Regions from separate parts of the Streptomyces sp. Ac-502 genome, predicted to be linked through region 1. Evidence: riboswitches for the same ligand, from Rfam matches in the RefSeq annotation. Region 1 holds a riboswitch; each other region holds the start of a gene.
What was found. A riboswitch is a leader RNA that binds a small molecule or an ion and turns the genes downstream of it on or off. The one in region 1 is predicted to bind cobalamin.

Region 1 (7,419 bases):
GAGCAGTTCTCCTGGCTCGCCCAGTCCGGCCTCCGCACGGTCCGCTACGACGCACGCGGCCACGGCCTGTCCTCCACCGTCGACGGCGACTACGCCAACCACGAGGACCTGCGCGCCCTCCTCGACCACCTCGGCATAGCGCGCGCCATCCTCGTCGGCCTCTCGCACGGCGCCCGCATCGCCCTGGACATGGCGCTCACCCACCCGGACCGCGTCTTCGCGCTGGCCCTGGCCTCCCCCGGGGTGAGCGGCCGGGCCTTCACCGACCCGTTCATCCTGGAGCACATCAAGGAGCAGGTGGCCGCCGTCACCGACGAGGAGGACGGCACGGAGCGCTACATCGAACACTTCCTGCGCATGTGGGTGGACGGCCCGCACCGCGCCCCCGACGCCGTGGACCCCGTCCTGCGCGAGCGGATGCGGGCCTCGGCGGACGCCAACGTGGTCGTGCACGCGGGCGGCATGGGCGCCGGGGTGCCGATCGAAGTCGGCGCGTACGAGCGGCTGGCGGAGATCCGTGTACCGACCCTGGTCCTGGACGGCGACCTGGACAGCTCCGACATCTCCGCCAACGCCCACGCCATCACCCTCGCCGTGCCGGGCGCCCAGCGGATACGGATCCCGGGCGCGGCCCACATGGTGAACCTGGAGAACACCGGTCACTTTGACCACGCCCTGCACTCGTTCCTCTCGGGTCTTCCGTACTGAGTCCGTTCTGCCCCAACCCGGAGGGATCCGCCCCGGCACACCGCCCTGCGACGGCTGATCACCGACGCCTTCGCGCCCCGGCGCGTCGCGGAACTCCGCCCGCGCTTCGAGGCCCTGGCCGACGCGTTGCTGGACGAGCTGCCGCCGTCCGGGCGTCCGGGACGCGGCGGCACCGTCGGTCTCGTCGCGTCGTTCGCCGCCCGTTTCCCCTTGCTCGTACTCTCCGAGGTCATCGGCCTGCCGGAAGAGTTCACCCGGCGCTTCGACCGGGACTGGGGCAAGGTCGTCCAGCCCGTCGGCCCGGCGGATCCCGGCCGCCCGGCCTACGAGGCGAGACTGCGCGGCCTACAGGAGTTCATCGCGGTCCTGGTACGCCACAAGCGGCGGGAACACGGGACCGACCTGCTCTCCCGTCTCGTCACCGCCCGCGACGAAGGCGCGCTGGACGACGCCGAACTGGACTCCATGATCTTCCAACTCCTCGTCGCCGGACAGGGACCCGTCACCCACCAGATCACGACCGCCCTGATCGCCCTCCTGCGCCACCCGCACCACCTCACGGCGCTCCGCGACGACCCCGCGCTCCTCCCCCGCGCCGTCGAGGAACTGCTCCGGTACGACAGTGCCTTCGAGCTGACGACCTGGCGTTTCCTCGCCGCGGACGCGGACGTGTCCGGCACCCGGATTCCGGCCGGCGACTCCGTGATCGTCTCGCTGTGCGCCGCCAACCGCGACCCCGCCCGCTTCCCCGCCCCCGACACCCTGGACCTCGACCGGTCCCCCAACCCCCACCTCGCCTTCGGCCACGGCATCCATTTCTGCCCGGGCGCCACCCTGGCCCGTACCGAACTGCACATCGCCCTGGAGACGCTGCTCCGCCGCCTGCCGGGACTCCGTCTGGCCGTACCGGACAGTGAGCTGAAGTGGATACCGGCGGTGCTCGCACGGGGAGTCGGCGAGCTACCGGTGGCGTACGGCGCGTCCTCCACCGGACGGCCCGCGGCGGAGAGTTCCCCGGCGCCAAGCTCGGGTGCTCGTCGCAGCTGCCCCTTCGGCGCCCCGGCCTTCACCTCCGAAGAGGCCCGATGAACAGCACAACGGCCGCCATCCTCACCGCCCTCCTCCCCCACTGCCGCACCCCGGAGGAGACGACAGCCGGAGGCGGAGCGACCGCCCTCACCCCCCGCCCACTTCCCGTACCAACTGCTCCGGCTGGAAGCCCTGGCGGCAGCCCGCCGCCCGATCCGCTTCCCCTCCCCGGCTTCCCCTGCAAGCCCCCCAACCCCGCCAAGGACGTCGGCCGGCTCCCCGACGAGGGTGAACGCCTCGCCCTGCGCTCCCTCGACCGGCTGTGCGCCCGGATCGGGGAGCTGTACGCGCCCGGCGCGCGGCTCGTCATCTGCTCCGACGGGCACCTCTTCAGCGACCTGATCGGCGTCCCGGACCCGCACGTCGACGCGTACAACGACGCGCTGCGCGCCATGATCCGTACGGTCGGACTGTCCCACCTCACCACCTTCGATCTGCGGGACGTTTACGGGGACCGGACCTGCGACGCCAAACGCGCGGAGATGCGCCGCCGGCTGCGCCCTCCCTGGACTCCCCGCACGCCGAGACCCGGGACCCGGCCGCCCACGGTGGTGAAACGCTTCGCCTCTACCGGGGCATCACTCGCTTCCTGTTCGAGGGCACCACCGGCTTCGAGGGCACCCGCTCCGCCCTGCAACGCGCCTGCCGCACCCGCGCCTACGGAGTCGTCCAGCGCAGCCGCGCCTGGGGCGAGCTGATCGCCGAGCACCATCCGGACGCCCTACGACTGTCCATCCATCCGCAGCCGTCCGGCACGGCGAAGTTCGGCATCCGGCTGCTCGACGCTCCCGACGTGTGGATGACGCCGTGGCACGCGTGCGTGCTGCGCGACGCGGACGGCGGCGTACGGCTGATGCGCGCGGCGGACGCGGCGCGGCGCGGGCAGCTCGTCCACCGGGACGGCCGCCCGAGCCATTACGTACAGGACGTGTACGAGACCGGGCGGCCGGCACCGGCTCAGCTCCCCGGCCCCGCAATTGCACCTGTACCTGTACCTGCGTCCGCCCCCGCACCCGCGCCCGCACGCTGATCGACGGCGATCAGCGGATCCCCCGTCAGCGGGTGGTCGACCACCGCCGCCCGCACCCCGAACACCTCGGCCAGCAGCTCCGGCGTCAGCACCTCGCGCGGCGTGCCGGACGCCACCACCGTCCCCGCGGAGAGCACGTGGAGCCGGTCGCAGACCGAGGCCGCCGCGTTCAGGTCGTGCAGGGAGACGAGCGTCGTACAGGCCCGGCCGCGCAGCAGGTTCAGCAGCTCGACCTGGTGCCGTACGTCCAGGTGGTTCGTCGGTTCGTCCAGGACGAGGACGTCCGGCGCCTGGGCGAAGGCGCGGGCGAGCAGGGCCCGCTGCCGCTCCCCGCCGGAGAGCGCCGAGAACCGCCGCCCGCCGTGCTCCGCCAGCCCCACGTCGGCCAGAGCGCGGGCCACCGTCTCCCGGTCGGCCCGGTCGTCGCCCGCGAACGCCCGCTTGTACGGGGGACGGCCCATCGCCACCACCTCGTGGACGGTGAATTCGAAGTCTCCGCCGCGTTCCTGGGGCAGGGCGCCGATGTGCCGGGCGGTGCGCGACGGCGGCATGGCCCGGATGTCCTCCCCGGCGAGCAGCACCCGGCCCGCTTCGGGGGTCAGGTGCCGGTAGACCGTACGCAGCACCGTGGACTTGCCGCTGCCGTTCGGGCCGACCACGCCCGCGATCTCGCCGGGCGCGGCCATCAGACGCACTCCGGCCACCACGCACCGGCCGTCCTCCCACGACACCGGCTTGAAATCGCTCGCACAGTCCGCGAAGACGTTCCGCGCCCCGGCTTCGGTCAGCACGGCATGGGCCACCTGCCGGTTGCAGACCGCGATGGGCTGTTTCGTCCCCGCGTCGAAATCGAAGAAGAAGTACGACGGCCGCCTCGCCGCAGGCACGTCCGCGATGGCCTCACGTACCGAGGAAACCTTCTTCTCCATCTCCTCCACCAGCTGCACCGCACGCTGTGAGGCGCCCGTGACCAGCCCGAGCCGCCGAATGTCACCTTCCACCGCGGACAGGTCCCGCTGCGGCACCTTCTTGCGCGGCGCACACGCCGTGGAAGCCAGGTAGATGTGCTTGATGCCCGCCGCGGCGAATTCCTCCTCGCTCGGACCGGTCGCCGCGCCGCCCATGTTGCCCATGGACGCGAACGTGTCGACATAGACGTCGGCTCCGAAACCGAGCAGCTTCTCCTTCGGAATCACCGTCTTGCCCAGCACCGGGACGCGCTGTGCCCGGGCGTCCAGTTCAGGCGGCAACTTCCCCTTTCCCGGCGGGAATCCGGTACCGACGACGCGGTCGCCCGCTCCCAGCCTGAGCAGCATTTCCAGGCTCGCCGCATTGCTGGTGACGATTTTCCGCGGCGCCTCGGAGAACGTCGTCCGCCGCCCGTCGCAATCGGTGACCGTGACGGGAAAGCCACCCGCTCCGTCGCCCTGGCCGTCCGCGGCCCCCGCTGCCGTACGCCCGCCGTCGCTGCCGCAGCCGGTGGCCAGCGCGGCCACCGCCAGCACCACCGCCGCCGTGGCCGCCACCGCCGCGACCGACCGGCCTTGCCGCACCGACCGGCCTCTCGGCGACCGGCTTCCGGCCACCGGCTCCACCAGATTCATCCGAGGGCGCATACGTCCGCTCTCCCTGCCTCTCGACCACCCGACGGCCCGCGCACACGGGCCCGGGACCAGGTAGTCGAGCGGACGGTGCCCCGGGTTCCCGCCGCATTGATCCGATGACCACACCGCCGCCGGGCGTTACAGTGTCCGGGCCGTGGTGTCGGGAAGACCGGTGAAGACCGTCAGGTCCAGACCGGAGCGGCCCTCGCCACTGTGATCGGGAAGTTCCCGCCCCTTTCCGTACCCGCCCCGCGCCCGTACGGAGCCACTGGCCGCAGCCCGCGACCGGGAAGGCAGGGGCGGGCGCGCACACCCGTCAGCCAGGAGACCGGCCACGGCATCTCACGAACTGATCCACGAGGTGCTGGAGCGTGACCACCGGATGTCCCTGTCCGCCGATTCCCCTACCCCGTACCCGCCTTCTCCCTCTTCCCCTCTTCTCCTTCCCCTTCTTCGCCCTCCCCGATCTCTTCCGCGCCGTTGCCCGGGTTCCGCTGGCGGCGGCAGGACACTGTCCGGACCGCGGGGCTGATGGCGGTCATCGCCGCCCTGCACGTCGTCGCGTTCGGTGTGCTCTTCCTGCTGGTCGTGCCGCAGCACTACACCGTGGGCTCGCAGGTCTTCGGGGTCGGTCTCGGTGTCACCGCGTACACCCTCGGCATGCGGCACGCCTTCGACGCCGACCACATCGCCGCCATCGACAACACCACCCGCAAACTCATGGCCGACGGCAAGCGCCCGGTCTCGGTGGGCTTCTGGTTCGCGCTCGGGCACTCCAGCGTGGTCGTCGCCATGGCGGCGCTGGTCGCGGGCGGCGCGCAGCTGGCCGGCACCCTGCTCGACGACGGATCGAGCACCCACCAGGTGCTCGGCACCATGGGCACCACGGTCTCCGGCAGCTTCCTCTACCTCATCGCCGCGCTCAACCTCGTCGCGCTGGCGGGCATCTGGCGGGTGTTCCGGGCGATGCGGCAGGGCCGGTACGACGAGTCGGAGCTGGAGCAGCACCTCGACTCCCGCGGCTTCATGAACCGCGTACTGGGCCGCTTCACCCGCTCCATCACCCGACCCGGCCAGATGTACCCGCTCGGCCTGCTCTTCGGCCTCGGCTTCGACACCGCGACCGAGGTGACACTGATGGTGATGGCGGGCAGCGGCGCGGCGGCCGGTCTGCCCTGGTACGCGATCCTGGTACTGCCGCTGCTGTTCGCGGCGGGGATGAGCCTGTTCGACACGCTGGACGGTACGTTCATGAACTTCGCGTACCAGTGGGCGTTCTCGAACCCGGTGCGCAAGGTCTACTACAACCTCACGATCACCGGTCTGTCGATCGCCGTGGCCTTCTTCATCGGGACCATCGAACTGGTCACCGTCCTGCACGAGAAACTGCACCTGACGGACGGCGTGACCGGCTGGATCTCGTCGATCGACCTGGACAACGTGGGCTTCATCATCGTCGGGCTGTTCGTGGTGGTCTGGGCGGCGGCGCTGGCGTACTGGCGGCTGGCCGGGGTGGAGAAGCGCTGGTCGGCGCGGGCCACGGAGGCGGCCCGGGAGCCCGCCTGACCCACCGGGCCGGGCGCTGCGGGTGCCTGCCCCGGGCAGCGTGGGCGGGGGACGGGCGCCGTGGGCGGGGGCCGGGCGCCGCGCCCGCCCCCCGGGCGCCGAACCGGTGTCGGCTACCGCCCCAGCCCTCAGGTCACCGACCTGACCACCGCGCCCGCCTCAGGTCGCCAGACCGGCCGCCGCGCCCGTCTTCAGATCGCGGCCCCAGCGCGCCAGCTCGGCTTCGAGGTCGAGCGGGCGCAGCCGGTCCGGCTCGTCCGGGCCCGGCCATTCCGTACGGGGCACCCGCCACATGACCTCGAACTCGTTGCCGTCCGGATCCTTGGCGTACAGCGACTTGGACACCAGGTGATCGGTGGCGCCGACCAGCGCGCCCCGCCCCGCCAAGTGCGCCGCCACGTCCGCCAGCTCCCCGAGGGTGCCGACCTCCCAGGCCAGGTGGTACAGCCCCACCCGGCCGTGCTCGGGACCGGGTGCCCCGGCGCCGACCGCGAACAGCCCGAGATCGTGATCGTTGGCGGTCCCCTCGGCACTGAGGAACGCGGCCCTCCCCGGTATCTCGGTGTCCACCCGGAACCCCAGCGCCTCCGTGTAGAAGGCCACGGCGCGCGCCACGTCCCGTACGTAGAGCACCGCGTGATTCAGCCGCCGCACTGCCACGTCAATCCCTCACCTTTCCGCTTCTCTCCGGACACACATCACTTCACCAGGCCCCGCGCGCTTCCCACAGGCGTCAGTCGCGCACCAGCAGCATCACGAACGCCACGACCACGCCGAACACCAGAGCCGCCACCCCGTACGCAAGCCGGTGGTTACGCAGGACCGGGAGCAGCCGGTCGACCGCGTACCGGCCGGACCCGGTCAGCGCCAGGGCTCCCGCGCCCGCCGTGAGCAGCAGCTCGTACTCGACGCCCTCGGGCGCGAAGAAGCCGCCGCCCCACTTCACGGCCAGCGCGTTCACCATCGTCCCGACGACCGCCGCGCCCGCCAGCGGCGTCAGCAGCCCGAGGACGAGCCCGAGGCCGCCCAGCGTCTCGCTGAGGCCGGCCACCACGGCCATGGCCTTGCCGGCCGGGTAGCCACTGGCCGTGAAGAACTGCCCGGTCCCGTCCAGCCCCGGCCCGCCGAACCAGCCGAACAGCTTCTGCGCGCCGTGCGCGGCCATGATCAGACCGACCGCGAGCCGCAACAGCAGCAGACCGACGTCGTACGCGTGCGGGGTCGCGGCGTGACGGTCGTCGATGCTGCTGCCGTAGTCACGGAGGGGGCTACGGAGGGGGCTGAGGGGGAGGTCATGCGAGCGCTCATTTCTGTCTGGTCTGTCCGGGCCGACGGGCACTGCGTGAGGGCCGGGTCGCCCCCAACGGAAGTACTTGAAACTTCAAGTCACACTCCGACGATACACATCACTTGAAAGCCGAA
Region 2 (7,419 bases), 1.6 Mb from region 1:
CGGTTCTCGCGTAACCACTGTTCACCCGGCGGCCTTTCGGCAATGCTGGTCCGGCCGTGGCTTTTCAGGCAGCGCGCCACCTCGGGGGAAACGTGTTCTACAAACGCGAAGTGATCAATGTCCAGGTCAGCCGACGGGTCCTGTGGGTCGGCGCCGCGGCGTACCCGTTGCACAACATCGCCTGTGTGACGACGGTCAAGCTGAAGCCCAGGCTTTGGCTGATCCTCAAGCGCGTGGGGCCCTGGGGCTTCGCCGCGTGCGCCGCGTTCATGGCCGTACTGCTGTTCAGCAGCGGCGGGCGCGTCGCTCTCGTCGAGCTCGTCGCCCCGCCCGTGCTCGCCGGCGTGGCCGTGCTGGTCGTCTCCGTCCTCGTACGGCTGATCATGGCAGCGACGCGGAGCGGGCTGCACCGGCTCAACATCGAGACGGCGGGCGCGCCGTACGCCGTACTGACGAGTCCCGACAAGAATCTGGTGGCCCAGATATCGCACGCGATCACGGATGCGATCGACAATCCGCAGGCGGAGTTCCAATTCCAGGTGGAGAACTTCCATGTCGGTGACACCATCAAGCAGTTCGGCAATCAGAACACGGGCAAGGTGACCCGATGAGTGAATCCCCGCACTTCGGCGACAAGATATTCCAGACTGGCAACGGCAATACGGGCAAGGTGCAGGGACCGGTGACGTACGGCAATGTCGTGGGGTCGTCACTGGCCTGGGGTGACGGCTCGGAGAACTCCGCCCGTACGGACGGGCGGAAGGTCGCCCCGGAATTCGAGGCCCTGATCGAAGCCGTCGCCGACACTCTGCGCCAGTTGCGTTCCCTGGCCGTCGCGGAAGAGGTCCTGGACGATGCCGCGGCCATCGAAGCGGCCATCCTAGACGAGGCCGGCCGGGACCGTCCGGACCGCGGCGCGGTACGGCGCGCGGTGGCGGCGCTCAAGGGGTACCTGGCCCCGATCGCCGCCGGAGCGGTAGCGGCCGGGGCCGCCGCGGGCGGTGACGAGACGGCGCGGGTGCTGATCGAGCGCCTCGGTGGTGCGTTCTGAGGACGTTGCGGACGTGCCGCGCCGGGGGCCCACCAGGTGCGCCGGTGCGCGTCAGAGCAGGTTCGTGAGCACCGTCGCCAGTTCGCCCGGATCCTGTGGACCGACGTGCGGCGCATCCAGGGTGACGACGTCGAAGGGGTGGTGCGGGGCGAGCGCGTCGGCCTCGGCGATCATGCGGTCCTGGAGGGCCGGCGGAATGGCGCGGTCCGCGCTGAAACGTACGTAGGTCCGCGGCACGCTGCCCCATGTCCCGGCGTCGCAGCGGGCGTCGGACCGGCCGATGGCGGCGGTCTCGTCCGGCTCGTAGGAGTTCAGCAGGGCGAGGAACGCGGCCTCCGGGTAGCTCGCCGCGTACGCCGCGCGTACCGCCGCCTGGGCCCGCCGGTCGGCGGTGCGCCAGTTGACCCGCATGACGCCCAGCTCCTCCGGCGTCTCCACGGCCGGCATCTCCGACAACAGGCTCTCCTGTCCCTCCGGCGTCTTCATGACGTAGTCGACGGCGGAGGGAGCGTCACGCAGCAGAAGGCCGAGACGTAGACCAGGCGCGCCAGCAGCTCGGGCACCGCGTTGCCGACCCGGTTGAGGGTGACGCCGCCCTGGCTCGTACCGACCAGCACGACCGGGCCGTACGGGTGAACGCGGCGCACCACGTCCACCACACGATCGGTGTAGTCGTCCAGGGTGATCGCCCCCAGCGGGGACGGTACGGTGCGCAACGCGTCCAGATCCTGCGGGGCCTGGTAGCACTGCGGGAAGAACGCCTCCGGGCCGTGGCCGGGGAGGTCCACGGCGAGGGCCCGGTGGCCACGCAGGGCCAGCTCCCGTACGACTCCCGCCCAGTCTGCGGACGAGCCGTTGCCGCCGTGGACCAGGACGAACGTCGGTACGCCGGCGTCGCGGGACTGTGGCATGGCGGACCTCCCGGTACGCGGGGCGCCTGCACGCGCGGGGCAGGCCGGCCAGGAGCCGCCTGTCGCGCCCACCCTACGTTCGCGCGTCCGCGCCCGCTTCCGGAGGCCACCTCACGGGCGCGGACGGCTGCCCGTACGGCGCTTCCTCAGCCCCCGCACACTCCGTCGCAGTTCTGCTGCCACAGCCACCCGCAGCCCGATGCCTGCGGGGTGCAGGGCACGGAGTTGCCGCAGGAGCTGCAACCGCTGGCCCCCTTGTGGCAGTCGCAGTTCATCAGCAGGCGGGAGCCCTCGGAGGCGGCGGGGGCGGACGACTCGGCCGGGCCGAGCACCCCGAGCGCGGCGAACGACACGTCGGGGCCCAGGACCGCCACCGACTCTTCCCGCAGCCGTTCGGCGTCCGCCGCCGACCAGGTGCCGGTCCCGGCGAAGAGGGCCGGGACCGCCGCGGCAACCTTCTCCAGCATCGCCGTCCGCGGCCCGGACAGCTCGGGGTGTGCCGCCCGGTACCGCTGTACGTGCTCCAGCCACAGGCCGGCCTTCGCGCGGTCCGGGATACGGGCGTACACGGCCCTGCGCTGCGGCATCGGCAGCGCGGTCACTTCGCGGTAGCCGGTGGGGAGCCGTTCGAGCCCGGCGGCCCATTCCTCGGCGCCGGCAGCCGTCATCCGGCGCCCGGGCGAGGCCATGGCCGGGGCGGCGAGACCGCCGGAGACGAGGAACGCGCCCAGCGCCAGGCCCGGCACGGCCTTGAGCAGCCTGCGCCGGTCGCCGTGCACGAGCACGTCGGTCCGGTTCAGGGCCCGCACCACCCGCAGGGAGCCGACCGGCCCCAGCAGGCGGCACAGCCGTACCGACAGCGCCGGGCCCGTCCACGCCCGTACCCGGTCACCCTCCACGGCCAGCAGCGTGGGGACGAACGGCGGGTCGTCGCCCAGCGCCTGGCGCCGCAGGGCGCGTACGGGTGCGTCCCCGAGCCCCACCATCGTCAGCCGGTCGTCCACCAGGCCGCCGATCTCCCCGGCCACCTCGCTGCACGTGCCACAGCCCGCGTCGAACGCCAATAACCACTCCGTCATGGCCACTCCCCTGCTCGCACCGGCACTGCCGCCCGATGCATACCCGGCTTCCCCGCACACCAGCCCCGGCAGCACGCGCAGGATTCAGGTATCGGGTTCAGGCATGCGGCGCGGTGTCCCGCGGTGTCAGGAGCATCCGGATGTCGTCACGCGCCCACAGCACGAAGCGTTCGACCGGTGTCACCCGGTGCCCGGGCTCGGGCCGGAAGCGGAAGCGTTTGAGCAGGACGGCCAGGACCAGTTCGGCCTCGACCATGGCGAGACCGGCGCCCTCGCAACTGCGCGGTCCGATGCCGAACGGGACGTAGGCCAGCCTCGGCCGCCCGGCCACCTCCTGCGGGGTGAACCGTTCGGGGACGAACTTCTCGGGCTCGGGCCAGTGGTCGGGGTTCATGTGCACGGCCCAGAACGGGTAGAAGACCGTGGTCCCCGCCGGGAGTTCGTAGGCGCCCAGGACGAGCGGCTCGGTCGTCTCCCGCGCGCCGTACGGGCCGGGCGGGTAGAGCCGCATCGCTTCCTTCAGAACCATGTCCAGGTAGGTGAGGTGCCGCAGGTCGGCGTACTCGGGCACCGCGCGGTCACCGAGTACGCGGTCCAGTTCGGCGGCGACCCGTTCGGCCGCCTCGGGGTGGCGGCCCAGGAGGTGCAGGGTCCAGGAGACCGCGACCCCGGTGGTGTGGTGGGCGGCGAGCAGCGTCACCATGACGGTGTCGCGGATGCGCGCGGGCCGCTCACCGGCCTCGACGAGCGCCCCGATGAGATCGCTGCGGTCCGCGCGGCCTCCGGAGCGGTGCGCCGCGACGACCCGGTCCACTGTGGCGCGCAGGTAGGCGAGGGCCCGGGCCGCCCGCTCGGCACGTTCCTCTTCCGTGCCCGGTACCGGCACCTGGTAGAGCCGTCCCAGGTACTCGGTGAGCACCTCCTCGAAGGCGGCGACGACGCCGTCCGGGTCCGCGGCCTCGCCTTCCAGCGCGTAAGCGCAGATCATCCGCAGCGACAGCGCGGTGAGGTCCTTCTGCAAGGCGACGGGCCCGTGGCCTGCCCGCTCGCCCCAGTGGTCCGCGAGTCCGGCCGCGAGTGCGGTGAACCGTGCGAAGTGCCGCTCGTGGGAGGGGCGTCCGGCCAGCACCGACAGCAGCACGCGGCGCCAGGGGATGTGCTCCTCGGCCGGCAGCACCTGCAAGTTCCCCGCCTCGCACAGCGGAGCCAGGAACTCGAACAGCCGCTCCGGACGTTTGTCGATGTGGGCCGTGGCTTCCAGCAGTACGGGGTCGGCGACCGACACGGCCGTCTCGGCGCCCGGCAGCTGGAACCGTACGACGGGCCCGTACTCGGCGTGCAGCCGCAGCTGATAGGTGTGCAGCCCGCCCGCCGCGGCGACCGCCCCCACCCCGCCGTCCGGCCGGGGCTCGGGTCCAGGGATCCGCATGGCCAACGCCTCCTGACTGACAGCCCGGCCCCGCCGCGCGGAGTGGCCCGCACGGCGGGAGTGAGCCTCCATCATCGTCCGTTCGGGGCGGCGGGGAGGCGCCGGTGGCCGATCAGAGGCGGAAGGTGGTCACGACGGTCAGGTGGTCGGAGGGCCGGTCCGGGCCGCCGCCGAACGTTGTTGATGTCCCCCGCCACGATGGCCGGTGAGGAGCCGGTCCACTTCGCCATGGCCTCGGTCTGGGTCTTCCAGCTCGCCTCCATGTGTTCAGGCTCATCACCTTCAGGGCCTGCGCGGCCTTCCCGGGCTGCGGCGAGGTGTGCCGTTCCGTGCCGGCCCCGCCGGTGGCGGCCACCGCTGTCGCCGTCACCGCGAGGGCGGCCACGCCGCCGCACAGTCCGAAGGCGAGCCGCCGCTTGCTGCTCAGCGACTTCCGGACGTCCGAGGGCTCCGCGCTCCTGCTCGTGTGTACTCGTTCCTCCTGGGTGCCGGACGAGCCGGCTGGCGGTGAGGGGAAGGAGCCCGTTGGCGGGCCACATCGGCCCCAGGGCTCCCAGCGGCACCTCCGGCCGACGGCGCGGAGGCTCAAACCGGCCACCGGGCCTGGCGAGTGGATCTGTCGCAGGGCCGTGACGAGCCCGCCCCGTCCGGCATGTTCGAACCGGGGCACGGGCGGTGTGCTGCACGGCAGGATCCCTGGTGACAGGCTCCCGCGGGCCGCGGCCCCGTACTGCACACCGCCCGCGCCTGTCAGCGGCACCAATCCGGACAACCACCCGGGCCTCCCTGTTGCGGTGGCGGGAACGCCTCTACGCTGATGTGCGCAGTCGGTTCGCGCCACTCTCCGTGGGGCGTCGTAAGAGGAACCCGGTGGAAGTCCGGGACTGTCCCGCAGCGGTGAGTGGGAGCGAAAGCCACCGATACAGCACCGGACCCGGACGAAGGGTGCGGGAAACGGTGGCCGGTAGCTGTTGCCGGAAGGCCCGGCCGACGTGCCCATGAGTCCGGATACCTGCCACTGCGCGCGTGCGAGCGAGGACGGACGTACGCGTTGTCCACGGTGACCTCGAGGGCTGGGTCGGCGGTGCAGGCGGAGCCACGCGCGTACCGGCGCGGCCGCCCTCTCACTCACCGGTCGAAATCCTCGGACCGGGTGCGGCGAGAGAGGGCGTGTTCGTGACCGAGGAATACCGTAGGGAAAGTCTCCGGGGCGGCCGACGGCCCGGTCCGGCACGGCCGTTGTACGGTGCGCGATGCTGACCACCCCCGGCGGCGACCCGGCGCGTTGGGTCTCCGGCGTCTGCCAGGGCACGCTGGGCGAGCTGTTCCAGGGCCCGCTGCGTCCCGGCGGCGACGCGGACATCGCCATCGTCTCGTTCCCCGTGGACCGCCACTCCTGGGTGTACTTCGCGCCGGGCGCCGGCTCCGGCGACGCACCGCCCGGCGAACCGCCCCTCGGCGCGAAGGCGGCGACGGCCGCGCGGCTCTTCCTGGAGCACTTCGGCCTGACGCTGCCGCCGGGCCGCTGGAGCACCCACTCGGACCTGCACGTCGGAGTGGGCATGGCCAGTTCGACGGCGGACATCGTGGCGACCGTGCGCTGCCTGTTCCGGATCTTCTCGCTGCCGTACGACACCGGGGCCGTCCTTCGCGTCCTGGCGGCGATAGAGCGGGCCGACAGCGTGTTCCTCGACGAGTTCGCGCTCTATCTGAGCGGACGGCACCGGGTCGTACGGCGGCTGGGCACCGGCGTCGGTTTCCACACCGCCTTCGTCATGGAGCCGGGCACGGTGGACACCGCCGCGGTCACGCCGGTGCTGCGGCGGCACTACCGGCGCTGTGCCACGGAGTACGAGCGGTGTCTGACCGACCTCCTGAAGGGCTTCGCCTCGGGCGACCCGGCGGCCGTGGCCCGGGCCGCGACCTTCAGCAGTGTGCTCTCCCAGGAGGTGCTGCCCAAGGACACCTTCGAAACCGTGCTGGCCCACCGCGAGGAGTTCGGCGCGGACGGCGTCTTCGTCGCCCACACCGGATCGCTGGTGGGTTACCTCTTCAGCTGCCGGCCGGCGCCGTCCCTGAAGGGCGAGCTGTCCGCCTTCTTCCGTTCGCTCGGTCACCAGTGCTCTTTCGCCCAAGGAGGCTACGCGTGACACATCCCCACATAGCCGACGCCCTCAAGATCCCGGACCTCGTCCGGCTCACGGACGGCATGGTGCTGCTGCGGTTCGAGTCGATGAAGATCTACTCCGCGCTGGCGGCCGTCCGCCACCTGCTCGACCAGGGCACCATCCGAACCGGACAGACCCTGATCGACAGCTCCAGCGGCATCTACGCCTACGCCCTGGCGCTGGCCTGCCACCGCTACGGACTGCGCTGCCACATCGTGGGCTCGACCACCGTGGACGCCACCACCCTCGCCCAACTGGAGATACTCGGCGCGACGGTCGAGCAGGTCAGACCGTCGCAGAACCTCAAGCTCGACCAGGAGATGCGGGTACGGCGGGTACGGGAGATCCTCGCCGAACGGCCCGACGTGCACTGGATGCGCCAGTACCACGACGCCATCCACTACCTGGGCTACCAGGAGGTCGCGGACCTGGTGACCACGGCCCTGCCGGACCACAGCCTGACCGTCGTCGGCGGCGTCGGGTCGGGCGCCTCGACCGGCGGCCTCGTGAGGCATCTGCGCCGCCGTGATCCCGGCGTCCGGCTGGTCGGAGTGCAGCCGTTCGGCAGCGTCACCTTCGGGAGCCAGGACCATCACGACCCGGAAGCCATCATCGCCGGCATCGGCTCCTCGATCCCCTTCGACAACGTCCGCCACCACCTGTACGACGCGGTCCACTGGATGGACTTCACCCACGCCATGTCCGGCGCCGTCGCCCTGCTGCGCGAGCACGCCGTCTTCGCCGGGCTGTCCACCGGCGCCGCGTACCTGACCGCCACCTA
Region 3 (7,419 bases), 4.4 Mb from region 1:
TCAATTCGCCAACAGCGTCCGGCGCGGCGGGACGGGCCGGACCTCACTAGCGGTGCCGGAACTCCGCCGCACGCTTCTCCACGAACGCCGCCATGCCCTCCTTCTGGTCCGCGGTGGCGAACACCGCGTGGAACAGGCGGCGTTCGAAGCGCACACCCTCGGCGAGGGTGGTCTCGAAGGCGCGGTTGACGGCTTCCTTGGCCATCATCGCGACCGGGGCCGACATCGACGCGACCTGATCGGCGACGGTGCGGGCCTCGGTCAGCAGGTCGGCGGCCGGTATCACCCGGGAGACCAGTCCGGCGCGCTCGGCCTCCGTCGCGTCCATGGTGCGGCCGGTCAGGCACAGGTCCATCGCCTTGGCCTTGCCGACGGCGCGGGTGAGCCGCTGGGAGCCGCCGATGCCGGGGATGACGCCCAGCTTGATCTCGGGCTGCCCGAAGACGGCGGTGTCGGCGGCGAGCAGGATGTCGCAGAGCATCGCCAGTTCGCAGCCGCCGCCCAGCGCGTGGCCGGCCACCGCCGCGACGGTGGGCGTGCGCAGGGCGCCGAGGCGGTCCCAGGCGGTGAACCAGTCGCTGAGGTACATGTCCATGTACGACCGCGGGCGCATCTCCTTGATGTCGGCTCCGGCGGCGAAGGCCTTCGCCGAGCCGGTGATGATGATGCAGCCGATGTCCGGGTCGCGGTCCAGTTCCTCGGTGGCCGCCACGACCTCGGTCATCACCTGGAGGTTGAGGGCGTTGAGCGCCTTGGGGCGGTTGAGGGTGAGTGTGGCGGTACGGCCGGTGCGCTCGACGAGGATCGTCTCGTAGGGGTGGGTACGGTCGTCCACGGGCGTGGTGGTGTCGGTCATGCGGTCGTCGTTCCGTTCTGCTCGGGTGCCTGTGTGTCCGCGCCGCCGCCGGAGCGCTGCCGGATGGCGCGTACGATCCCGGAGAAGTCCTCCGCCGCGCCGTCCCCCTCGGCGAACGCCGTGTACAGCTCGGCGGCGCGCAGGCCGAGTTCCGCGTCCACGCCGGCGGCCCGGACCGCGTTGGCGGCCAGGCCCAGGTCCTTGGCCATCAGCGGTGCCGCGAAGCCGGGGCGGTAGTCGTGGTTGGCGGGGCTGCCCGGTACCGGGCCCGGCACCGGGCAGTTGACGCTCAGCGCCCAGCACTGGCCGCTGGCGGTGGACGCCACGTCGTACAGGGCCTGATGGGACAGGCCCAGGCTCTCGCCGAGGACGAAGGCCTCGCTGACGCCGATCATCGATATGCCGAGGATCATGTTGTTGCAGATCTTCGCCGCCTGCCCGGCGCCCGCCGCGCCGCAGTGCACCGCCTTCTTGCCCATCGCCGTGAGCAGCGGCTCGGCGCGCGCGAACTCCGCCGCGCCGCCGCCCGCCATGAACGTCAGCGTGCCGGCCTCGGCTCCGACCACACCGCCCGAGACCGGTGCGTCCAGCGCCTGGTGACCGGCGCGTCCGGCGGCCTCGTGGGCGGCGCGGGCGTCGGCCACGTCGATGGTCGAGCAGTCGATGAACAGGGTGCCGGGGCGGGCCGCCGCGAGCAGTCCGCCGTCCTGGTAGAGGGCCAGGACGTGCCGGCCGGCGGGCAGCATGGTGAGCACCACGTCCGCGTCCGTCACGGCGGCGGCCGCCGAGGCGGCGGGCTCGACACCGGCCTCGGCGGCCGCCGCCAGCGCTTCCGGTACGAGGTCGAAACCGGTCACCCGGTGACCGGCCTTGACCAGGTTGGCGGCCATCGGGCCGCCCATGTTGCCGAGTCCGACGAAGGCGACGGTGGCGGGCGTGCCGCCCTCCTGCCGGGTCTCCGTGCTCACCAGGGCACCTCCTGCGTACCGGCACCGTCGGCGAGCCCCAGTTCGCGGGCGCCGAGCGGGGCGAAGAACCGGGCCACGGCCTCGTCGGTGACCTCGGCGAGGGTGGCGGGGGACCAGCGCGGCGCGCGGTCCTTGTCGATCACCTGCGCGCGGATGCCCTCGACCAGGTCCGGCGAGGCCAGCGCCGCGCACGAGACGCGGTACTCCTGGTCCAGGACCCGCTCCAGCGGTCCCAGGCCGCGGGCCCGGCGCAGCGCGGCCAGGGTCACCTTCAGCGAGGTGGGGGACTTGGCGAGGATCGTCTCGGCGGCCTCCTTGGCCTCCGGGACGCCGCTGCCGAGCAGCCGGTCCACGATCTCCTCGACGGTGCCGGCCGCGTAGCAGGGGTCGATCCACTCGCGGTGGGCCGCCAGTTCGCCCTCGGGTGCCTCCTGCACGTACCGGGGCAGTACCTCGGGCACCGGGGCGACGGCGAGGTCCGCGAGCAGCCCGGCCACCCGCTCCGACGGGACGAAGTGGTCGGCGAGCCCGCACAGCAGCGCGTCCCCGGGCCCCACCGGCGCACCGGTCAGGGCCAGGTGCGTACCCAGCTCCCCGGGCGCCAGCGCCAGCAGGTACGTGCCGCCGACGTCCGGTACGAAGCCGATGCCGGTCTCGGGCATGGCGACCTTGGAGCGCTCGGTGACGATCCGTACGCTGCCGTGCGCCGAGACGCCGACGCCGCCGCCCATCACGATGCCGTCCATGACGGCGGCATACGGCTTGGGGAAGCGCGCGATACGGGCGTTGAGCCGGTACTCGTCGCGCCAGAACGCGGCGGACGCGGCACCGCCCCCGGACCGCGCGTCCGCGTGGATGGCGCGGATGTCGCCGCCCGCGCACAGCCCGCGCTCACCCGCACCCGTGATCACCACGGTCTCCACCGCGGGGTCGTGCTCCCACGCGTCCAGGGCCGCGTCGATCCGGCGCACCATGGCGTGGTCGAGGGCGTTGAGGGCCTTGGGCCGGTTGAGCGTGAGGTACGCCGCGCGGCCCTCGGTCCGCAGCAGTACGGAGTCGTCGGTCATCGGGCGGCCTCCGCCCCGGCGCGGGCGCCGCCGCCCTTCGCCCCGGTCAGCCCGCGGGCCACGATCAAACGCATGATCTCGTTCGTCCCTTCCAGGATCTGGTGCACCCGAAGATCGCGGACGATCTTCTCGATGCCGTACTCACTCAGGTAGCCATAGCCCCCGTGCAGTTGCAGCGCACGGTCGGCGACGGCGTAGCCCGTGTCGGTGGCGAACCGTTTGGCCATCGCGCACAGCTGCGGCGCCTGCGGGTCGGCGCGGTCCAGCGCCTCGGCCGCCTGCCGCACCAGCGCGCGGGCGGCGGCCAGCTCGGTCGCCATGTCGGCGAGCCGGAACTGCAACGCCTGCGCCTCCAGCAGCCGCCCCCGAACGCCTCCCGGTCCGCGAGGTACGCCTGCGCCGCGTGCAGCGCGCTCTGCCCGCCGCCGAGGGAGCAGGCGGCAATACCGAGCCTGCCGCCGTTGAGGCCGCTCATCGCGATGCGGAAGCCGTCGCCCTCCGCACCGAGCCGCCGGTCGGCGGGGACGCGCACCTCGTCCAGGATCACCTGGCGGGTGGGCTGCGCGTTCCAGCCCATCTTCTTCTCGTTGGCGCCGAACGACAGCCCCGGGTCGTCCCGTTCGACGAGGAACGCCGAGATGCCGCCGGGGCCGTCCTCGCCGGTGCGGGCCATCACCACGTACACCTGTGAGGTCCCGGCGCCGGAGATGAACTGCTTCACGCCGCTCAGCACGTAGTCGTCGCCGTCGCGCACCGCACGCGTGCGCAGCGCCGCCGCGTCGGACCCGGCGCCCGGCTCGGTCAGGCAGTAGCTGCCCAGGTCGGCCATCGAGCACAGGCCGGGCAGCCAGCGGGCGCGCTGCGCGGCGACACCGTACCGGTCGATCATCCAGGCGACCATGTTGTGGATGGAGAGATAGCCCGCGATGGACGGGCAGGCGGTGGCCAGCACTTCGAAGACCAGCACGCCGTCCGCGCGGCTCAGCGCGGAGCCGCCGCACTCCTCCCGTACGTAGATCCCGCCGAGCCCGAGCCCGGCTGCCTTGCGCAGTACGTCCACGGGGAAGTGCTTGTCCTGGTCCCAGGCCACGGCGTGCGGCGCGATGTGCTCCTGCGCGAAGTCCAGCGTCGTCTCGACGATGGCGAGCTGGTCGGCGGTGAGGGAGGTCAGCGAGGCCGCCGTGGCGGCGGTGGTCATGACGCTCATCGCGCTCAGCCCATCGTCGGGATGGTGAAGCTCGCGCCCTCCTTGACCCCGGAGGGCCAGCGCGAGGTGACGGTCTTGGTGCGGGTGTAGAAGCGGATCGCGTCCGGGCCGTGCTGGTTCAGGTCGCCGAAGCCGGACCGCTTCCAGGCGCCGAAGGTGTGGTACGCGACCGGCACCGGGATCGGCACGTTCACGCCGATCATGCCGGTGTCCACCCGGCGGCTGAAGTCCCGCGCGGTGTCACCGTCGCGGGTGAAGATGGCCACGCCGTTGCCGTACGGGTGCTCCGTGGGCAGCCGCAGCGCCTCCTCGTAGTCCGCCGCCCGTACCACCGACAGGACCGGGCCGAAGATCTCCTCCTGGTAGATCCGCATGTCCGGGGTGACCCGGTCGAAGAGCGAGGCGCCCGCGAAGAAGCCGTCCTCGTGGCCGGGCAGGGTGAAGCCGCGCCCGTCCACGACGAGTTCCGCGCCCTCGGTGACACCGAGGTCCACATAGGCGCGGACCCGGTCCAGCGCGTCGCGGCTGACCAGCGGCCCGAAGTCGGCGTGCGGGTCGTCGGAGCGGCCGATGCGCAGCGTGCCGACCCGCTCCTTGAGCCGTGCCACCAGCGCGTCGGCGGTCTCCTCGCCCACCGGTACGGCGACCGAGATCGCCATGCAGCGCTCGCCCGCCGACCCGTACCCGGCGCCGACCAGCGCGTCCACCACCTGGTCGAGGTCGGCGTCCGGCATCACGATCAGGTGGTTCTTGGCACCGCCGAAGCACTGGGCGCGCTTGCCGTGCGCGGCGGCCGTCGCGTAGATGTGCGCGGCGACCGGCGTGGACCCGACGAAGCCGAGCGCCTCGACGCGCGGGTCCTCCAGCAGCGTGTCCACCGACTCCTTGCCGCCGTGCACGACATTGAGGATGCCCGGCGGCAGGCCCGCCTCCAGGAACAGCTCGGCGAGCCGCAGCGGCACCGAAGGCGCCCGCTCGGACGGCTTGAGGATGAATGCGTTGCCGCAGGCGATGGCCGGCGCGGCCTTCCACAGCGGGATCATCGCGGGGAAGTTGAACGGGGTGATCCCGGCCACCACACCGATGGGACGGCGCAGCGAGTGCACATCGATGCCGGTCCCGGCGTTGTCGGTGAACTCGCCCTTGAGCAGGTGCGGGATGCCGGCCGCGAACTCCACCACCTCCAGGCCGCGCTGGAGGTCGCCGTGCGCGTCCGCGACCGTCTTGCCGTGTTCGCTCGACAGCAGCCGGGCCAGCGCGTCCCGCTCGCCCTCGACCAGACGCAGGAAGTTCAGCAGGACGCGGGCGCGCCGCTGCGGGTTCCACTCGCCCCACTCCGGCTGGGCCGCCGCGGCGTCGGCGATCGCGGCCGTCGTCCCGGCCCGGTCCGCGAGCGGGACCCGGGCCTGCACGGTGCCGGTGTTGGGGTCGTACACATCGCCGTGGGCACCCGATGTTCCCGGTACGTGCTCGCCGCCGATGAAGTGGGTCAGTTCTCGGACCATGGAAGGCCTGCTCTCGTCAGGTGAGATCCGGGGATGGCACGGCCGGGCACCCGGGCGGCGCGGATGGCGCGCGGACCGAGGGGCGGGGCCGTGGGACGCGAAAGGCGTGGAACCGTCAGCGCGTGGGCGGTGCCGCGGGCCGGGCCGGATCACCTGGGCTGTGGGTACGCACCGGTGCCATGCGTGTCTGCTCCATCCTCGTGGACAACACGGAACAACACCCGCGGCCGGTATCCTGGCTTCCGGATCACCGTGCGCCGCCCGCCTTCCCGACGCACCCGCGTCAGTGGCGTGTTGCCCGACGTCGCACTCCCCGGTCACAGTGGCGGGACCACGCCGGATTCGCACCGGCTTCCCTGCACCGCGGGCCTACGGCACGAACATATAGTTGGACGTCCTAGTAAGTCCAGGGGTGCCGGTGATCCGCCGGGTGCCCCGGACGGGGATGCGGCGTCCGCGTACGTCCGTCAGCCCTCCCGCACCGGATACGGTACGAACGTGCTGCTGTTCTCGTCGATGGCCAGCGGACGGCCGAGAGGCGGCACGGCGCGCTGCGGGCACTCCAGGCGTTCGCAGACCCGGCAGCCCATGCCGATGGGAGTGGCGGCGCCGGCGTTGTCCAGGTCGAGGCCGTCGGAGTAGACCAGCCGGGAGGCGTGCCGGATCTCGCAGCCGAGGCCGACGGCGAAGGTCTTGCCGGGATCGCCCCAGCCCCCGCGGTGCCGCGTGACGGTGCGGGCCGTCCACAGGTAGCGGCGGCCGTCCGGCATGGCGGCTATCTGTACGTGGATACGGCTGGGCGCGGTGAACGCCTCGTAGACGTTCCACAGCGGACAGGTGCCGCCCGCCCGGGAGAAGTGGAAGCCGGTGGCGGACTGCCGCTTGGACATGTTGCCGGCCCGGTCGACGCGGACGAAGGAGAACGGGACCCCGCGCCGGCGCGGCCGTTGCAGGGTGCTCAGCCGGTGGCACACCGTCTCGTACCCGAGGCCGAACCGGTCGGTCAGCCGCTCGATGTCGTACCGCAGCTCCTCGGCCGCGGCGTGGAACGGGCCGTACGGCAGCACCAGCGCCGCCGCGAAGTAGTTGGCGACCCCGATCCTCGCCAGCGACCAGGCCGTCGTGCCCTCCTCGAAGTCCTCGGAGGCGAGCCGCGACAGCTCCTCACCGGCCTCCAGCAGCGCCAGCTGGGTCGCCATGCGGAAGGCGCGCTGCCCGGGCCGCAGCCCCGCCGACAGGCGCAGCACCCGGGCGGACGGATCGTAGTGGTGCAGCGGCCCGTCGGGCGTGTCGACGAGCCGTACGCCGTGCCGCGCGGTGAGCCGGGTGGTCAGGGCGCGTCCCACCTCACCGGGGCGGATGCCCAGCTCGGCGGCGAGTTCCTCGGCGGCGGTGTCGGCCTCGTGCAGATAGTTCTGCCGCCGGTAGAAGAACTCGCGGATCTCCTCGTGCGGGGAGAGCGGCGCGGCCGGGTCGGCGCCGCCGCCGTCCCGGCCCTCCGTCACCTCCGCCAGCCGCTCGGTCAGCGCCAGGTTGCGCCGTCCGAGCCCGAGCAGCACCGACGCCACCGCGGGCTGCCGGGAGGCGAGTTCGGACAGGTCGGTGGGGGAGACCCGGCCGGCGGCCAGCTCGTCGGCGAGTGCCTCGCGCAGGTCGGCCAGCAGCCGGCTGGTGTTGCGTTCGGAGAAGAAGCCGGGGTCCACTCCGAAGGCCTCGGTCAGCCGCAGCAGGACGGGCACGGTCAGCGGCCGGGAGTCGTGCTCCATCTGATTCAGGTAGCTGGGCGAGATGGCCAGCAGGCGGGCCAGCGCCGCCT
Region 4 (7,419 bases), 3.3 Mb from region 1:
GACAGCTCCCGCGCCTCGGGCGAGTCGAAGCCCAGCCGCAGCCGGAAGAAGACGTCCTGGAGGCCCATCAGGCCCAGGCCCACCGGGCGCCAGCGGGAGTTGGAGGTGCCGGCCTGCTCGGTCGGGTAGAAGTTGATGTCCACCACGCGGTCCAGGAAGGTCACCGCGGTACGGACCGTGGCGTCCAGCCGCTCCCAGTCCATCTCGCCGTTGTCGCCGAGGTGGGCGGCGAGGTTGACCGAGCCGAGGTTGCAGACGGCGGTCTCGCCGTCGTCGGTGACCTCCAGGATCTCGGTGCACAGGTTCGAGGAGTGCACGACCTTGCCGGGCTCGGCGGTCTGGTTGGCGGTGCGGTTGGCGGCGTCCTTGAAGGTCATCCAGCCGTTGCCGGTCTGCGCGAGGGTGCGCATCATCCGCGAGTACAGGACGCGGGCCGGCACCTGCTTGACGGCACGGCCCTCGGCCTCGGCCTTGCGGTACGCGACGTCGAACTCGTCGCCGTACAGGTCGACCAGCTCGGGCGCGTCGCTGGGGGAGAACAGCGACCAGTCGGCGTCGGCCTCGACGCGGCGCATGAACTCGTCGGGGATCCAGTGCGCGATGTTCAGGTTGTGGGTGCGCCGGGCCTCCTCGCCCGTGTTGTCGCGCAGCTCCAGGAACTCCTCCAGGTCCGCGTGCCAGGTCTCCAGGTAGACGCAGGCGGCGCCCTTGCGCCGGCCGCCCTGGTTCACGGCCGCGACCGAGGCGTCCAGGGTGCGCAGGAACGGCACGATGCCGTTGGAGTGGCCGTTGGTGCCGCGGATCAGCGAGCCGCGGGCCCGGACCCGGGAGTACGACAGGCCGATGCCGCCGGCGTGCTTCGACAGCCGGGCCACCTGGTGGTAGCGGTCGTAGATCGAGTCCAGCTCGTCCAGCGGGGAGTCCAGCAGGTAGCAGGAGGACATCTGCGGGTGCCGGGTGCCGGAGTTGAACAGCGTCGGCGAGGAGGGCAGGTACGACAGCGTGCTGGTCAGCCGGTACAGCTCGGCGACATCGGCGAGCGCCCGCTCGCTGTGGTCCTCGGCCAGGCCGCAGGCCACCCGCAGCAGGAAGTGCTGCGGGGTCTCGATCACCTGGCGGGTGATCGGGTGGCGCAGCAGGTAGCGGGAGTGCAGGGTGCGCAGGCCGAAGTAGCCGAACCGGTCGTCGGCGCCGTCCGTCAGGGCGCGCTCCACCAGCCCGTCCAGGCGGGCCGCGTGGGTCCGCACGAACTCCGCGGTGCTGTCGGCGATCAGGCCCTCGCGGTGGCCGACGGTGACGGAGGCGGAGAAGGCGGTCGCCCCTCCGCGGCCGCCTCCTCGGCGATGGCGCGGGTCAGCAGTCGGGCGGCCAGCTTGGAGTACTGCGGCTCGTCGCCGATCAGGCCGGCCGCGGCCTCCACGGCCAGCGAGCGCAGCTCGGCCTCGTCGGAACCGGGGTGGCGGCCGCGCAGCGCGGCGGCGGCGATCTTGCCCGGGTCGGTGGCGGGCAGGTCGACGGTGAGGTCGGTCAGCGTGCGCAGCAGGGCGGCGCCGGGGCCGTCCGCGGCCTGGCCGCCGGGGCCCCGCTGGGGCTGCGTGTCCTTCGCGGGCTGCACGACCTGCTCGGCTGCTGCGGGCTCCGTTGGCGCGATGGTCACGTGCTGCTCTCCCTCACTCGGCGGGGGCCTGGGGAGGGCACGGGGCGCGTACGGGCGTGCGGCACCCCCGGCACGGCAAGGGGCGCGCGGGCACACCGCGCAGCGTCCACCGGTCCAACCCGCGAGACCCGGACGTATCGACGTCCGCGCCGGTCCTGGCGCGGGCGTACTGTGGGCAGGTCTTCGGACTCACGAGTGCGGTTTGCGCACTTCGTACACCGTTGCGGGACAGTTCCGGATTCGCACCGGATTCCCCTGCGACGACAGCGAGCACGAGCATACATCTTGTGCCGCCTCGTGCACCCACCCCCATATCTTGTGTCGCGTTGGCGCGGGGATGTCCGGAGCCGTGGTATTCGGCGGCCGTTGCGGGGCGGATTCCCGGGGTTTCCCGGGGCCTCCGAGAGGGTGTCACGCGGCGGCTCCGGGGCTGTTTCCGGGGGTTCCGCGGCCGTTCGCCGGGTCGTCCGGCGGGCCGTTCCGCGCGGCCTGGACGGGGGCTGATGCAGGGGGCGTATTGGTGGCGCGGAATGTCCTGGGCGCGTTGACCGGGACCCCTGAAGCGTATTGGCTCCTTGTCTGCTCCGTCGGTCCGGCGGGGCGGGTGGGGGCCTTGTGCGAGGGGGGAACATGCGAGGAACCGGTGCGGCGCGCGGCGCCGTGCGCGTCGTGGGGCTGATGGCGGGGGTGTGCGTCGTGGCGGGGGCACTGCCGGCGTCACCGGCGGCCGCCGCGGGGCGGGCGGCTCCGGCCACCGAGCGGGTCAGCGTCGCCGCGGACGGGACGCAGGGAAACGGTTTCTCGGGCGATCCGGAGCTCAGCGCGAACGGGCGGTTCGTCGCATTCACCTCGGAAGCCACCAACCTGGGCCCCGCGGACACCAACGGCCACCAGGACGTCTACGTCAAGGATTTACGGACGGGAAAGGCCGACCTGGTCAGCGTCGCCGGTGACGGCACGCCCGGCGACGCCCTCTCCGGATCGCCCGTGATCAGCGCCGACGGGCGGTACGTCGCCTTCTACTCCGGCGCGACGAACCTGGTCCCCGGCGACACCAACGGCGAGGGCGACGTCTTCGTCCACGACCGCCGCACCGGGCGCACCATGAGCCCCACCGCGGGCGCTGGGACCTCCCCGTACGGATACGGGGTCCAGGACTTCGCCCTCAGCGGCGACGGCCGCCGCCTCGTCTTCGGCTCCTACCGCCCGGACCTGGTGCCCGGCGACACCAACGAGCGCCTGGACATCTTCGTCCACGATGTGCGGAAGGGAACGACGCGACGGGTCAGTGTGGCGAGCGACGGCACCCAGGCGAACGCCGCGTCCGCCTTCCCGTCGATCAGCGCCGACGGCCGCCGGATCGCGTTCACCTCGAAGGCGACGAATCTCACCCCCGCAGGGCCCGGCTTCCGCCGCCCGCCGCCGCAGGACCCCTGTACGTCCACGACGTGGACACCGGGCGCACCCGCGCGGCGAGCCTGAGCACCACGGGCACCGTGGTCGGCGTGTCGCCGTCCCCCGGATCGGCCCCGACGGCCGGTACGCGGTCTTCTCCGCCCTGGCCGCCGACGTGGTGCCGGGCGACACCAACGGCACGTACGACCTCTTCGCCCGCGACCTGGAGCGCGGCACCACCCGGCTGCTGTCCCGCGCGCACGACGGCGCCCAGGGCGACGGCTGGTCCTCCGGCGGGCGGCTCAGCGCCGACAACCGGCGGCTCTTCTTCACCTCGGCGGCCACCAACCTGGTGCCCGGCGACACCAACGGCCAGGTGGACGGCTTCGTCCGCGACCTGCGCACCGGGCGGGTCGAGCGGATCAACGTCGGCGCGGACGGCGGCCAGTCGGCGTCCTGGACGAACACCGCGGCACCCGATGCCACCGGACGGCTGGCGGCCTTCGACTCGCGCGACGAGGGGCTGGTGCCCGGGGACACGAACGCGACGGGCGATGTGTTCGTCCGGCGGCTGGAGCACTGACGTACCGACGCACCGACGTACCGACGCACCGACGTACCGAGGCCGGGGCGCTCGGCCGGAACCGGCGTACGGCGCATCGGCACCACCCGGACATCGGCGTACCGAACCCGGACATCGGCGTACCGACCAGGAGGGGAACCCACCATGAGGACCACCCGCACCACCGCGCGAAGAATCGCCGCCGTGACGGGCGTGTGCGCGCTCGCCGCGCTGCTGCCCGCGACGACGGCCGGCGCCCGGACCCCGCCGCCGTCCGGCACCGAGCGGGCCAGCGTCACCGCCGAGGGGGCGCAGGCCAACGGCGGCTCGTCCGGCTCGGCGATCAGCGCCGACGGCCGGTACGTCGCCTTCGCCTCCGACGCGAGCGACCTGGTGCCCGGTGACACCAACGGGCAGCCGGACGTCTTCGTGAAGGACCTGCGGGCGGGCGCCGTCCAGCGTGTCAACATGGCGAGTGACGGCACCCAGGCCGACTCCTGGTCGTCCACCCCTTCGATCAGCGCCGACGGGCGGTACGTCGCCTTCGCCTCCGACGCGGCCAACCTCGTGCCGGGCGACACCAACGCGGACACCGACATCTTCGTCCACGACCGCCGGACCGGACGGACCGAGAGCGTCACCCTCGACGGGCGGCCCCCGCAGGGCAAGCAGGGCGCCCAGATGCCGGTGATCAGCGCCGACGGCCGGTACGTGGCGTTCGCCTCCAGCCGCGAGGACCTGGTGCCCGGCGACACCAACGGCGTCCAGGACATCTTCGTCCGCGACCGCAGGGCCGGCACCGTGACCCGGGTCAGCGTCTCCGTCACCGGCGGCGAGCAGGCCGCCGGCCCCTCCGCCAACCCGGTGATCAGCTACGACGGCCGCAAGGTCGGCTTCATCTCCAAGGCGTCCAACATGCCCCCGAAGCCGGCCCGGGCCGCGGCCGCCCGCCAGGAGGCCGACCTGCGCAGACCGCACAGCTACCCGTTCTTCCTGCACGACCTGGACACCGGCCGCACGAGCGTGGCGAGCCTCAGCTCGGCCGGTGAGCCGGTGGGCGCCTGGAACGCCTCGCTCAGCCCCGACGGCCGCTACGCGGTCTTCTCCAGCCAGTACGGTGAAGTCGTGCCCGGCCACCCGACGGGCCGCCCGGACCTGTTCGTCCGCGACCTCGCCAAGGGCACGACAGCGCAGGTGAGCCTCACCCACGACGGCAAGCAGCCGCTGACCGGGTCCTCCGGCCAGGGCGTGCTGTCCGCCGACAACCGCCGTCTGTACTTCGAGTCCTCGTCCCCCGACCTGGTGCCCGGCGACACCAACGGCGCCCAGGACATCTTCGTCCGCGACCTGCGGGCCGGCACCGTCGAGCGGGTCAGCGTCGCCACCGACGGCACCCAGGCCCAGGCCTGGTCCTCCAACGCCTCCACCGACGCCACGGGCCGCCACGTCGCCTTCGACTCCGACGCGGCCAACCTGGTCCCGGGCGACACGAACGGGGTCTCGGACGTGTTCGTACGGCGGGTGAGGCCGTAACCCCGTACCCGGGCCCCGGCCGCCCGTCCCCGGGCCCCCTAGGCCCTGTCCAAGTCGCAGGTGAACGCCCACAGCTCGACGCCCGGCACCGGTGCCCAGTCCCGCTCGGGTATCCGGGTGAACCCGATGCGCTCGTACACCCGATGGGCCTTCTCGACGTGCGGCATCGTGGAGAGCACCATGCGGGACAGGCCGAGGGAGCGGGCGCGGTCCATGCAGGCGCGAACCAGCGTCTCGCCGATGCCGCGCCCGCGGCCGTCGGGGGCGACGGCCAGCATCCGGAACTCGCCCTCGTCGGGAGCGGCTATCTCGGCGTACGGGCTGCCGGGGGCGGCGAAGGTCACCACCCCCAGCACCGCGCCGTCGGCGTCGACCGCCGTCAGCACCTCGGCGTGCTCCGCCCGCCGCGCGACCTCGCGCAGCTTGCCCGCATACGGGTCGTCGGCCCCGAACGCCAGCAGTCCGTCCGCCGCGTAGGCCGCCACGAGGAGTTCGCCGATCGCTTCGAACTCCTCCGGCCGCGCGGCCCTGATCGTGATGTCCATGAGCCCAGTGTGCACCGGGGGTCTGACAACGGGCCCCCGGCGACGCACCCGGCCCCTCAGTGCCCCGCCGGCACCCCGGCCGTGACCGGCGGCAGATCCGCCTGGACGCCCTTGTCGCCCACGTCCGCCGTGTAGTCCTCCGGGGACGTCTCGTCGACGCCGTCCGGGGCCTTCGTGGCCCGCAGGACCACCGTGAGGACGACGGTGACCAGCACGTTCAGGACGAACGCGGTCAGCCCGATGTAGCCGATCTCGCCGATGCCGGGAATCTCCGCGCTGGAGCCGCCGAAGTGCTTCTGCGTGGGGCCGGCCACCCCGTACGCCGCGAGCGTGCCGTAGACCATGCCGGCCGCCCAGCCGGCCAGCAGCGCCCACCGGTGGAACCAACGGGTGAACAGGCCGCCGACCAGGGCCGGCATGGTCTGGAGTATCCAGATGCCGCCCAGCAGCTGGAAGTTGATGGCTACGGTCTTGTCCATCGTCAGAACGAAGACCAGCGCACCCACCTTCACCAGCAGTGACACCAGCTTGGCCACCTTGTGCTCCTGTGCGGGCGTGGCGCCGGGCCTGAGGAAGTCCTTGTAGATGTTGCGGGTGAACAGGTTCGCCGCGGCGATGGACATGATCGCGGCGGGCACGAGGGCGCCGATGCCGATCGCGGCGAACGCCACGCCCGTGAACCAGTCGGGGAACATGTCCTCGAACAGCTGCGGGATCGCCAGCTGCCCGTTCTGCACCTTGATCCCGGCCGCCACCGCCATGAAGCCGAGCAGCGCGAGCAGCCCCAGCATCAGGGAGTACAGCGGCAGGATGGTGGTGTTGCGGCGGATCACGTTGCGGCTGCGGGAGGACAGCGTCGCGGTGATCGAGTGCGGGTACATGAACAGCGCGAGCGCCGAGCCGAGGGCCAGCGTCGCGTACGCCCACTGCGCGTTCGGGCCGCTCGCCAGTTCGCCGCGTGGTTTGCCGGTCGCCGGATTCGGCTGCGCGAAGGCGTCCTCGGCCACCGCGAAGATGTGGTCGAAGCCGCCCAGCTTGATCGGGATGTAGATGATCGCGACGATGATGACCAGGTAGATCAGCCCGTCCTTGACGAACGCGATCAGCGCGGGCGCCCGCAGCCCGGACGAGTAGGTGTACGCCGCGAGCACGCCGAAGGCGATCAGCAGCGGCAGGTCCTTGACGAACCAGTGGGTGTTCTCGCCGCCGCCGACGCCCATCACGTCCAGCACCGCCTGGATGCCGACGAGTTGCAGCGCGATGTACGGCATCGTGGCGAGGATGCCGGTGATCGCCACGGCCAGCGACAGGCCCTTGGAGCCGAACCGGCCGCGCACGAAGTCGGAGGTGGTCACGTACCCGTGCTTGTGCGACACCGACCACAGCCGGGGTAGGAAGGTGAAGATCAGCGGGTAGACGAGGATCGTGTACGGGACCGCGAAGAACCCGGCCGCGCCCGCCGCGTAGATCGCCGCGGGTACGGCGACGAAGGTGTACGCGGTGTAGAGGTCGCCGCCGAGCAGGAACCACGTCACCCAGGTGCCGAAGCTGCGGCCGCCCAGGCCCCATTCGTCGAGGTTGTCGGACTGCGCGGCCTTGCGCCAGCGCGCCGCCAGGAAGCCCATGACCGTGACGGCCACGAAGAAGAAGATGAAGACGGCGAGCGCGACGCCGTTCACGCCGTCCTTCACCGCGACGCACCCCCTTGCGCAGCCGCTGCTCACGCC

Region 2: it holds a riboswitch for cobalamin, as region 1 does, so the genes downstream of both, ACEXOX_RS09035 (hypothetical protein) here and ACEXOX_RS16420 (HoxN/HupN/NixA family nickel/cobalt transporter) in region 1, are expected to answer to the same signal.
Region 3: it holds a riboswitch for cobalamin, as region 1 does, so the genes downstream of both, ACEXOX_RS36415 (CoA-acylating methylmalonate-semialdehyde dehydrogenase) here and ACEXOX_RS16420 (HoxN/HupN/NixA family nickel/cobalt transporter) in region 1, are expected to answer to the same signal.
Region 4: it holds a riboswitch for cobalamin, as region 1 does, so the genes downstream of both, ACEXOX_RS31555 (ribonucleoside-diphosphate reductase subunit alpha) here and ACEXOX_RS16420 (HoxN/HupN/NixA family nickel/cobalt transporter) in region 1, are expected to answer to the same signal.

What each region holds. Positions count from the first base shown of each region.
Region 1 is NZ_JBHFFO010000001.1:3,633,671-3,641,089, forward strand. Features, by position in the region: gene ACEXOX_RS16390 (alpha/beta fold hydrolase) at 1-708, shown strand, start outside; partial or broken gene ACEXOX_RS16395 (cytochrome P450) at 730-1,797, shown strand; partial or broken gene ACEXOX_RS16400 (L-tyrosine/L-tryptophan isonitrile synthase family protein) at 1,794-2,198, shown strand; gene ACEXOX_RS16405 (L-tyrosine/L-tryptophan isonitrile synthase family protein) at 2,303-2,827, shown strand; gene ACEXOX_RS16410 (ABC transporter ATP-binding protein) at 2,755-3,558, opposite strand; partial or broken gene ACEXOX_RS16415 (ABC transporter substrate-binding protein) at 3,544-4,335, opposite strand; cobalamin riboswitch at 4,570-4,783, shown strand; gene ACEXOX_RS16420 (HoxN/HupN/NixA family nickel/cobalt transporter) at 4,963-5,997, shown strand; gene ACEXOX_RS16425 (VOC family protein) at 6,157-6,657, opposite strand; gene ACEXOX_RS16430 (DoxX family protein) at 6,731-7,240, opposite strand.
Region 2 is NZ_JBHFFO010000001.1:1,996,637-2,004,055, forward strand. Features, by position in the region: gene ACEXOX_RS09005 (DUF6232 family protein) at 111-611, shown strand; gene ACEXOX_RS09010 (hypothetical protein) at 608-1,051, shown strand; gene ACEXOX_RS09015 (hypothetical protein) at 1,103-1,537, opposite strand; gene ACEXOX_RS09020 (alpha/beta fold hydrolase) at 1,534-1,962, opposite strand; gene ACEXOX_RS09025 (bacteriocin fulvocin C-related protein) at 2,109-3,041, opposite strand; gene ACEXOX_RS09030 (cytochrome P450) at 3,139-4,470, opposite strand; cobalamin riboswitch at 5,282-5,505, shown strand; gene ACEXOX_RS09035 (hypothetical protein) at 5,724-6,620, shown strand; gene ACEXOX_RS09040 (cysteine synthase family protein) at 6,617-7,419, shown strand, end outside.
Region 3 is NZ_JBHFFO010000001.1:7,996,668-8,004,086, forward strand. Features, by position in the region: gene ACEXOX_RS36395 (enoyl-CoA hydratase) at 47-856, opposite strand; gene mmsB (3-hydroxyisobutyrate dehydrogenase) at 853-1,758, opposite strand; gene ACEXOX_RS36405 (enoyl-CoA hydratase/isomerase family protein) at 1,821-2,891, opposite strand; partial or broken gene ACEXOX_RS36410 (acyl-CoA dehydrogenase family protein) at 2,888-4,098, opposite strand; gene ACEXOX_RS36415 (CoA-acylating methylmalonate-semialdehyde dehydrogenase) at 4,104-5,603, opposite strand; cobalamin riboswitch at 5,811-5,984, opposite strand; gene ACEXOX_RS36420 (short-chain fatty acyl-CoA regulator family protein) at 6,071-7,419, opposite strand, start outside.
Region 4 is NZ_JBHFFO010000001.1:6,895,794-6,903,212, forward strand. Features, by position in the region: partial or broken gene ACEXOX_RS31555 (ribonucleoside-diphosphate reductase subunit alpha) at 1-1,657, opposite strand, end outside; cobalamin riboswitch at 1,814-1,954, opposite strand; gene ACEXOX_RS31560 (TolB family protein) at 2,288-3,139, shown strand; gene ACEXOX_RS31565 (TolB family protein) at 3,228-3,635, shown strand; gene ACEXOX_RS31570 (TolB family protein) at 3,780-5,147, shown strand; gene ACEXOX_RS31575 (GNAT family N-acetyltransferase) at 5,186-5,692, opposite strand; gene mctP (monocarboxylate uptake permease MctP) at 5,749-7,383, opposite strand; partial or broken gene ACEXOX_RS31585 (CstA-like transporter-associated (seleno)protein) at 7,409-7,419, opposite strand, start outside.